One region of the Streptomyces sp. NPDC004647 genome, then DNA from elsewhere that is predicted to be linked to it. Evidence: riboswitches for the same ligand, from Rfam matches in the RefSeq annotation. Region 1 holds a riboswitch; the other holds the start of a gene.

The links. Region 1 has a riboswitch for glycine ahead of gcvT (glycine cleavage system aminomethyltransferase GcvT). Riboswitches for the same ligand answer to the same signal wherever they lie in the genome.
Region 2: another riboswitch for glycine. It lies ahead of gcvP (aminomethyl-transferring glycine dehydrogenase); the one in region 1 lies ahead of gcvT (glycine cleavage system aminomethyltransferase GcvT).

Annotation. Positions count from the first base shown of each region.
Region 1 is NZ_JBEXKU010000005.1:45,370-48,985, forward strand. Features, by position in the region: gene ABZW18_RS03670 (hypothetical protein) at 1-411, shown strand, start outside; gene ABZW18_RS03675 (AAA family ATPase) at 487-1,212, opposite strand; glycine riboswitch at 1,358-1,471, shown strand; gene gcvT (glycine cleavage system aminomethyltransferase GcvT) at 1,632-2,762, shown strand; gene gcvH (glycine cleavage system protein GcvH) at 2,885-3,262, shown strand; gene glyA (serine hydroxymethyltransferase) at 3,323-3,616, shown strand, end outside.
Region 2 is NZ_JBEXKU010000083.1:9,784-13,399, forward strand. Features, by position in the region: gene ABZW18_RS28305 (DNA polymerase IV) at 1-733, shown strand, start outside; gene ABZW18_RS28310 (PRC-barrel domain-containing protein) at 646-1,026, opposite strand; glycine riboswitch at 1,141-1,238, shown strand; gene gcvP (aminomethyl-transferring glycine dehydrogenase) at 1,427-3,616, shown strand, end outside.

The sequences.
Region 1 (3,616 bases):
GCGCCGGACGGCAAACTGTCCGCCACCGAAGCGGCACGGCACGCCAACGCGGCCAAGAAGGCGCTCGAGGAGCTCAAGGCCGCCGCTCCGCAGTCCGCGGACGGCGTCAACGGCTCGGCCGGCAGCAACCAGGCCACCGAGCAGGCCCAGCAGCTCCAGGTCAAGACCATCGAGGACCTGCTGGCCGCGATCAACGCCCTGCTCGCGGCCATCGCCACCGGCGACCCGGCGGCGATCGCGGCAGCCCTTCAGGATGTCATCGACGCCGTCACCGACCTGATCATCGGCACCGTGGTCGGCGGCGGACTGCCGGCGCCGAGCCTCTCCGTACTGCAGAACCCGCCCGCGGTCTCGAGCACCTCGCAGTCCTCGACAGTGCAGAGCGAGTCGCCCGCCGCGTTCATGCAGTAACGCTCGAAGTTGTCCCGTAGTTGTCTCGTAGTAGTTGTCTCGTAGTGATGCGGAGGGCAGAGCGGATCCCGTCGGCTACTCGAAGCCGATGCCGTTCAATGCGCTCGCGGCCCTGCGGTCCAGCAGCACGGCCGAGGTGCAGCCGCCGGGCAGCCGCCCGCCCTCCGCATCCGCGACCAGCCGGCGCACCGCGCGGCGGTGCCGCGCGAAGGCGTATCCGGAGACCCCCCGGCCCCGCGAGGCCTGGCCCTCCAGGGCGACCTCCGGCGGTACGTCCAGCAGCACCAGGTGCAGAGATCCGCCCCGGCGGCGGGCGTCGCGCGCCAGCCAGCCGCGCACCCAGCCGAGCGTGCCGCAGTCGTGCACGACGACGCTGCCGCCCGAGCGCAGCGCCCGGGCCAGCCCGGCGTAGTGGGCGACCCGGACCAGGGGCCGGTAGAGGGCGTACGGCAGCAGGGCCGGCAGCCGCTGCTCCCAGCGGTCCCGGGTGTCCTGCGAGTCGATCCGGCGGACGGCTCCGCCGCCGGCGTCCAGGCCTGCGGTGGCCCGCTTGATCAAGGTGCTCTTGCCACTGCCCGGCAGCCCGGAGACGACCACCACATCCCCGGCGGGGTAGCGCAGCTCGCGTGCGTCGGTTCCCCGCAGATCGGTTGCGGGGGCGCACCGTCCCGGCCTGACGACCGGCGGTACGGCATGCATCGGCGGCTCCGGCTGCTGGGGCTGCTGGGGCAGGGCGCCCAGGACACGGCCCGACCCGACCGCCGACGTTGTCGCGTACATTCCATATCTCTGCACCGTGATCGTCCTTCCAGGTCCGGTCACTGCGGCCCGTGCGCGCAGAGTTTCAAGAAAAGGTAATGCCATACAACCGCCTTACCTCCGGTCCTGACTGCCGAACGTGTCACAGGCGTGCAATGATGTCGGCGCCAACTCCATACCGGCCGCTTGAACCCGCGCGGGAGAGTCCCCGGATACCGGACCGGCCGCTGTGCCGGACGCCGGGGCGCCGAAGGAGCAAGTCCTCCCTTGAATCTCTCAGGCCCCGTACCGCGTGGACTAGGCACATCTGAAAAGCGGGCCGCCGCAGTGCGGTCCCACCCAAGGTGCAAGCCATGACCCCGATGCGGGGTCGTGGCGAACCTCTCAGGTTCCGATGACAGATGGGGAGGCTGTGTTCTTTCCGACGCCAGCCTCGCCACCCGTGCCAGGGAGCCTGAAACATGACCGATGCACCACGCCGCACCGCGCTGGATGCCCTGCATCGCGCGCTGGGCGCGAACATGACCGACTTCGCGGGCTGGGACATGCCCCTGCGCTACGGCAGTGAGCGCGACGAGCACATCGCGGTCCGTACCCGCGCCGGACTCTTCGACCTCTCCCACATGGGCGAGATCACCCTGACCGGCCCCCAGGCCGGTGAGCTGCTGGACTACGCGCTGGTCGGCAATCTCTCGGCGCTCGCCCCCGGCCGCGCCCGCTACACCATGATCTGCAACGCCGAGGGCGGCATCCTGGACGACCTGATCGTCTACCGCCTCGGCGAGCTGGAGTTCATGGTCGTGGCCAACGCCTCGAATGCCCAGGTGGTGCTCGACGCGCTGACCGAGCGTGCGGCCGGCTTCGACGCGGCCGTACGGGACGACCGGGACGCGTACGCGCTGCTCGCCGTCCAGGGCCCCGAGTCCGCGGCCATCCTGAAGTCGCTGACCGATGCCGATCCGGACGGGCTGAAGTACTACGCGGGCCTGCCCGGCACCGTCGCCGGAGTGCCCGCGCTGATCGCCCGTACGGGCTACACCGGCGAGGACGGTTTCGAGCTCTTCGTCTCCCCGGGCGACGCCGAGGCCCTGTGGCAGGCGCTGACCGAGGCGGGCGCGGACCGCGGGTTGGTGCCGTGCGGGCTGTCCTGCCGGGACACGCTGCGCCTGGAGGCGGGCATGCCGCTGTACGGGCACGAGCTGACCACGTCGCTGACGCCGTTCGACGCGGGTCTGGGGCGGGTCGTGAAGTTCGAGAAGACCACGAACGGCGGCGACTTCGTGGGGCGCCAGGCCCTGGAGGCGGCGGCGAAGCGAGCCGAGGAGGCCCCGCCGCGCAAGCTGGTCGGCCTGATCGCCTCGGGCCGCCGGGTGCCGCGCGCCGGGTACGGCGTGGTCGACGCCGCGTCCGGAACGGTGATCGGCGAGGTCACGTCGGGCGCGCCCTCGCCAACGCTCGGCAAGCCGGTCGCCATCGCCTATGTGGACGCCGCCCACGCGGAGCCGGGGACGGCGGGAGTCGCGGTGGACATCCGCGGCAGCAACGAGCCGTACGAGGTCGTCGCGTTGCCCTTCTACAAGCGGCAGCGCTGATCTACAAGCTGTGCAGACCGCCGACGGGCCCCCGCCTGTCTGTCGCGTATCTCTCGTCACGCCTGTCCCATCTTTCAAGACCACGTAGCAGAGCACGCCCCCGTATCCAGGAGAATCAGGTCATGAGCAACCCCCAGCAGCTGCGTTACAGCAAGGAGCACGAGTGGCTCACCGCCGCCGAGGCCGGTGTGTCGACCGTGGGCATCACCTCGCACGCCGCCGATGCCCTCGGTGACGTCGTCTTCGTCCAGCTACCGGAGGTCGGCGACACCGTCACCGCGGGCGAGCCCTGCGGCGAGCTCGAGTCGACGAAGTCCGTGAGCGACCTGTACGCGCCGGTCTCCGGCGAGGTCACCGAGATCAACCAGGACGTCGTGGACGACCCCGCGCTGGTGAACTCCGCCCCGTTCGAGGGCGGCTGGCTGTTCAAGGTGAAGGTGAGTGACGAGCCGGCGGATCTGCTGTCCGCCGACGAATACACCGCGTTCACCGGCAACTGATACCGCCCACACCGCCCTTCCAAGGATGCGCCCCGAGCGCCCCACCTGAACGGGATCCCGATGTCGCTTCTCAACCAGTCCCTGCACGAGCTCGACCCGGACGTCGCCGCCGCGGTCGACGCCGAGCTGCACCGTCAGCAGTCCACCCTCGAGATGATCGCCTCGGAGAACTTCGCTCCGGCCGCCGTCCTCGAGGCACAGGGCTCGGTGCTCACCAACAAGTACGCCGAGGGCTACCCCGGCCGCCGCTACTACGGCGGCTGCGAGCACGTCGATGTCATCGAGCAGCTCGCGATCGACCGGATCAAGGCGCTGTTCGGCGCGGAGCACGCGAACGTACAGCCGCACTCGGGC
Region 2 (3,616 bases), on a different contig from region 1:
CGACCGCTGTGTGCAGCGGCTCCGCTCGGCGGAGCGGTCAGGCCGCACCGTCGTACTCAAAGTGCGCCGGTACGACTTCTCGACGCTGACCCGCTCCGAGACCCTGCGCGGGCCCACCGACGACCCCGCCGTCATCCGCGAGGCCGCGGCCCGGCTCATCGAGGCGGTGGACACCACGGGCGGTGTGCGGCTGCTCGGTGTCGGAGTGAGCGGGCTCGCCGACTTCACCCAGGAGGACCTGTTCGCCCAGGCCGCCACCGCACAGGAAGCGGCGGCAGTGGAGGCGGCGGCACTGGAGGCCGCTGCTCAGGGGGCTGGAACACCGGACGCGGAGGACGGCGGCGCGGAGGGGGAGCGGACGGCGGGCCAGGCCGCTCCGGGGCCGGCGGAGGCCGCCCCGGAGCATGCGCGCCGGTGGGTGCCGGGCCATGACGTGCGGCACGCCGAGCTCGGGCCCGGCTGGGTGCAGGGCAGCGGCGTCGGCAGAGTCACCGTGCGCTTCGAACAGCCCTGGTCGGCGCCGGGCCGGGTGCGGACCTTCCGCGTCGACGACCCCGCGCTGGAGCCGTCGGAACCCCCCTCGATCCTCGCCCGGGGCCACCCCCGGCCCGTGGTGCCCGCGGTGGAGCCCGTCGCGGGCGCCGATCAGTCGTCGTCACCCGCGAGGCGTCCGAAGTCCTGGTCATCGGGGCCGGGGCCGTCGCCGCCCGGACTCGCCGCGTCCAGTCCGTAGTGGTGGTAGAGCTGTAGCTCCTGCTCAGGGGAGAGATGCCGCCCCACCCCGAAATCCGGGGCGTCCTTGATCAGGGAGCGCCGGTAGGGGACTCGCAGCGTGTCGTCGATGATCTCGCTCGGCTCCAGCGGCACGAAGGCATCACGCCCGAACAGGCCGGTGCGTACGGCCGCCCACTCCGGACGGCCCGTCGCGTCGTCGAGGTACACCTCGTCCACGGTGCCGATCTTCGCCCCGTCGAGGTCGAATGCTTTGCGCCCTATCAGGCTCCGGGGATCGATGTCGGTCTGCACAATCCCTCCAACTGGTCGCACGTCTACTCTCGGAACAACGAAAAGGCACTTCGCGGGGCCCGGCCACTCGAAGAACCTTCCGGGAAGTGCACTGGTACGCTGGCTAGCGGCTGCAGACCCCATGCGGGAGAGTCCTCCAACAGCAGGCAGGAGGGCGCCGAAGGAGCAAATCCTCCCCGGAATCTCTCAGGCACACGTACCGCATGGACGAGGTCACTCTGGAAAGCAGGGCGGGCGCCGGACGTGTATGCGCCGGAACCCCTCCTCACCGACGGTGCAAGCCGGACCGCCCCGCGCGGACCGGTGAAGCTCTCAGGTTGAGATGACAGAGGGGGAGGCCGTCCGGGCACCCGTGCCGTGGTGCCCCTCGCAGGTCGCATCGACCAGGAGGCCTCCGCAGATGAACGCCAACCGCATTTCACTCTCCCAGCTGGAGTGTGGCACTCCCTTCGACCGGCGCCACATCGGTCCTGACGGCGGGGCGCAGGCGAAGATGCTCGCCCAGGTCGGATATGGCTCGCTCGACGAACTCACCGCCGCCGCCGTACCGGATGTGATCAAAAGCGAAGGCGAGCTGAATCTGCCGGAGGCCCGCACCGAGGCCGGGGTCCTCGATGAGCTGCGCGCTCTCGCCGGCCGTAACGAGGTGCTGGCCCCGATGATCGGGCTCGGCTACTACGGCACCTTCACCCCGCCGGTGATCCTCCGCAACGTCATGGAGAACCCCAGCTGGTACACGGCGTACACCCCGTACCAGCCGGAGATCTCGCAGGGCCGCCTCGAGGCGCTGCTGAACTTCCAGACCGTCGTCGCCGACCTCACCGGTCTGCCCACCTCGGGCGCCTCCCTGCTGGACGAGGGCACCGCCGCCGCAGAGGCCATGGCGCTCTCCCGCCGCGTCGGCAAGGTCAAGGACGGCGTCTTCCTGATCGACGCCGACTGTCTGCCCCAGACGATCGCCATCATCGAGACCCGGGCCGAGCCGACCGGTGTGGACGTGGTCGTCGCCGACCTCTCCGACGGGATCCCGGCCGAGGTCGCCGAGCGCGGGGTCTTCGGTGTGCTGCTGCAGTACCCGGGCGCCTCCGGACAGGTGCGGGACCTGCGGCCGCTGATCGAGAGCGCGCACGAGGTCGGCGCCGTCGTCACCGTCGCGGCCGACCTCCTTGCCCTCACCCTGCTCACCTCGCCCGGCGATCTGGGCGCGGACATCGCGGTCGGCAGCAGCCAGCGCTTCGGCGTGCCGATGGGCTTCGGAGGCCCGCACGCCGGGTTCATGGCCGTACGGGAGAAGTTCGCCCGCAGCCTGCCCGGACGGCTCGTCGGCGTCTCCGTGGACGCCGACGGCAACAAGGCGTACCGACTGGCCCTGCAGACCCGCGAGCAGCACATCCGCCGGGAGAAGGCCACCAGCAACATCTGCACCGCTCAGGTCCTGCTCGCCGTGATGGCCGGAATGTACGCCGTCCACCACGGCCCCGGAGGGCTCGCGGGCATCGCCCGGCGCACCCACCGCTACGCCACACTGCTCGCCGAGGGCCTGCGGGCCGGCGGTGTGGAGATCGTTCACGGCTCGTACTTCGACACCGTGACCGCGCGGGTCCCCGGGCGGGCCGCCGAGGTCGTGGCCGCCGCGCGCCGGGCAGGCGTCAACCTTCGCCCGGTCGACGCCGACCTGGTCGGCATCGCCTGTGACGAGACCACCGGCCGCGCCCAGCTGGCCGCCGTCTGGGGCGCCTTCGGCGTCGAGGCCGATGTGGAGGCGCTGGACGCCACCGTGCAGGACACCCTGCCGGGGGGCCTGCTGCGCCGCGACGAGTACCTGACCCACCCGGTCTTCCACCAGTACCGCTCCGAGACCGCGCTGCTGCGCTACCTGCGCCGGCTGGCCGACCGGGACTACGCACTGGACCGCGGCATGATCCCGCTCGGCTCCTGCACGATGAAGCTCAACGCCACCACCGAGATGGAGCCGGTCACCTGGCCCGAGTTCGGGGCACTGCACCCCTTCGCGCCGCTGGACCAGGCTGAGGGCTATCTGTCCCTGATCCATGAGCTCGAGGAGCGGCTGGCCGAGGTCACCGGCTACGACAAGGTCTCCCTTCAGCCGAATGCCGGTTCCCAGGGCGAGCTGGCCGGTCTGCTGGCCGTACGGGCGTACCACCGGGCAAACGGCGACACGCAGCGCACCGTCTGCCTCATCCCCTCCTCCGCGCACGGCACCAATGCCGCCAGCGCCGTGATGGCCGGGATGAAGGTCGTGGTGGTCAAGACCCGCGAGGACGGCGACGTCGACGTCCAGGACCTGCACGCCAAGATCGAGGCTCACGGCAACGAACTCGCCGTGCTGATGGTCACCTACCCGTCCACCCACGGTGTGTTCGAGGAGCACATCACCGACATCTGCGCGGCCGTGCACGACGCCGGAGGCCAGGTGTACGTGGACGGCGCCAACCTCAACGCGCTGGTGGGCCTCGCCAAGCCGGGCCGGTTCGGCTCGGACGTCTCGCACCTGAACCTGCACAAGACCTTCTGCATCCCGCACGGCGGCGGTGGCCCGGGTGTCGGCCCGGTCGGTGTGCGCGCGCAC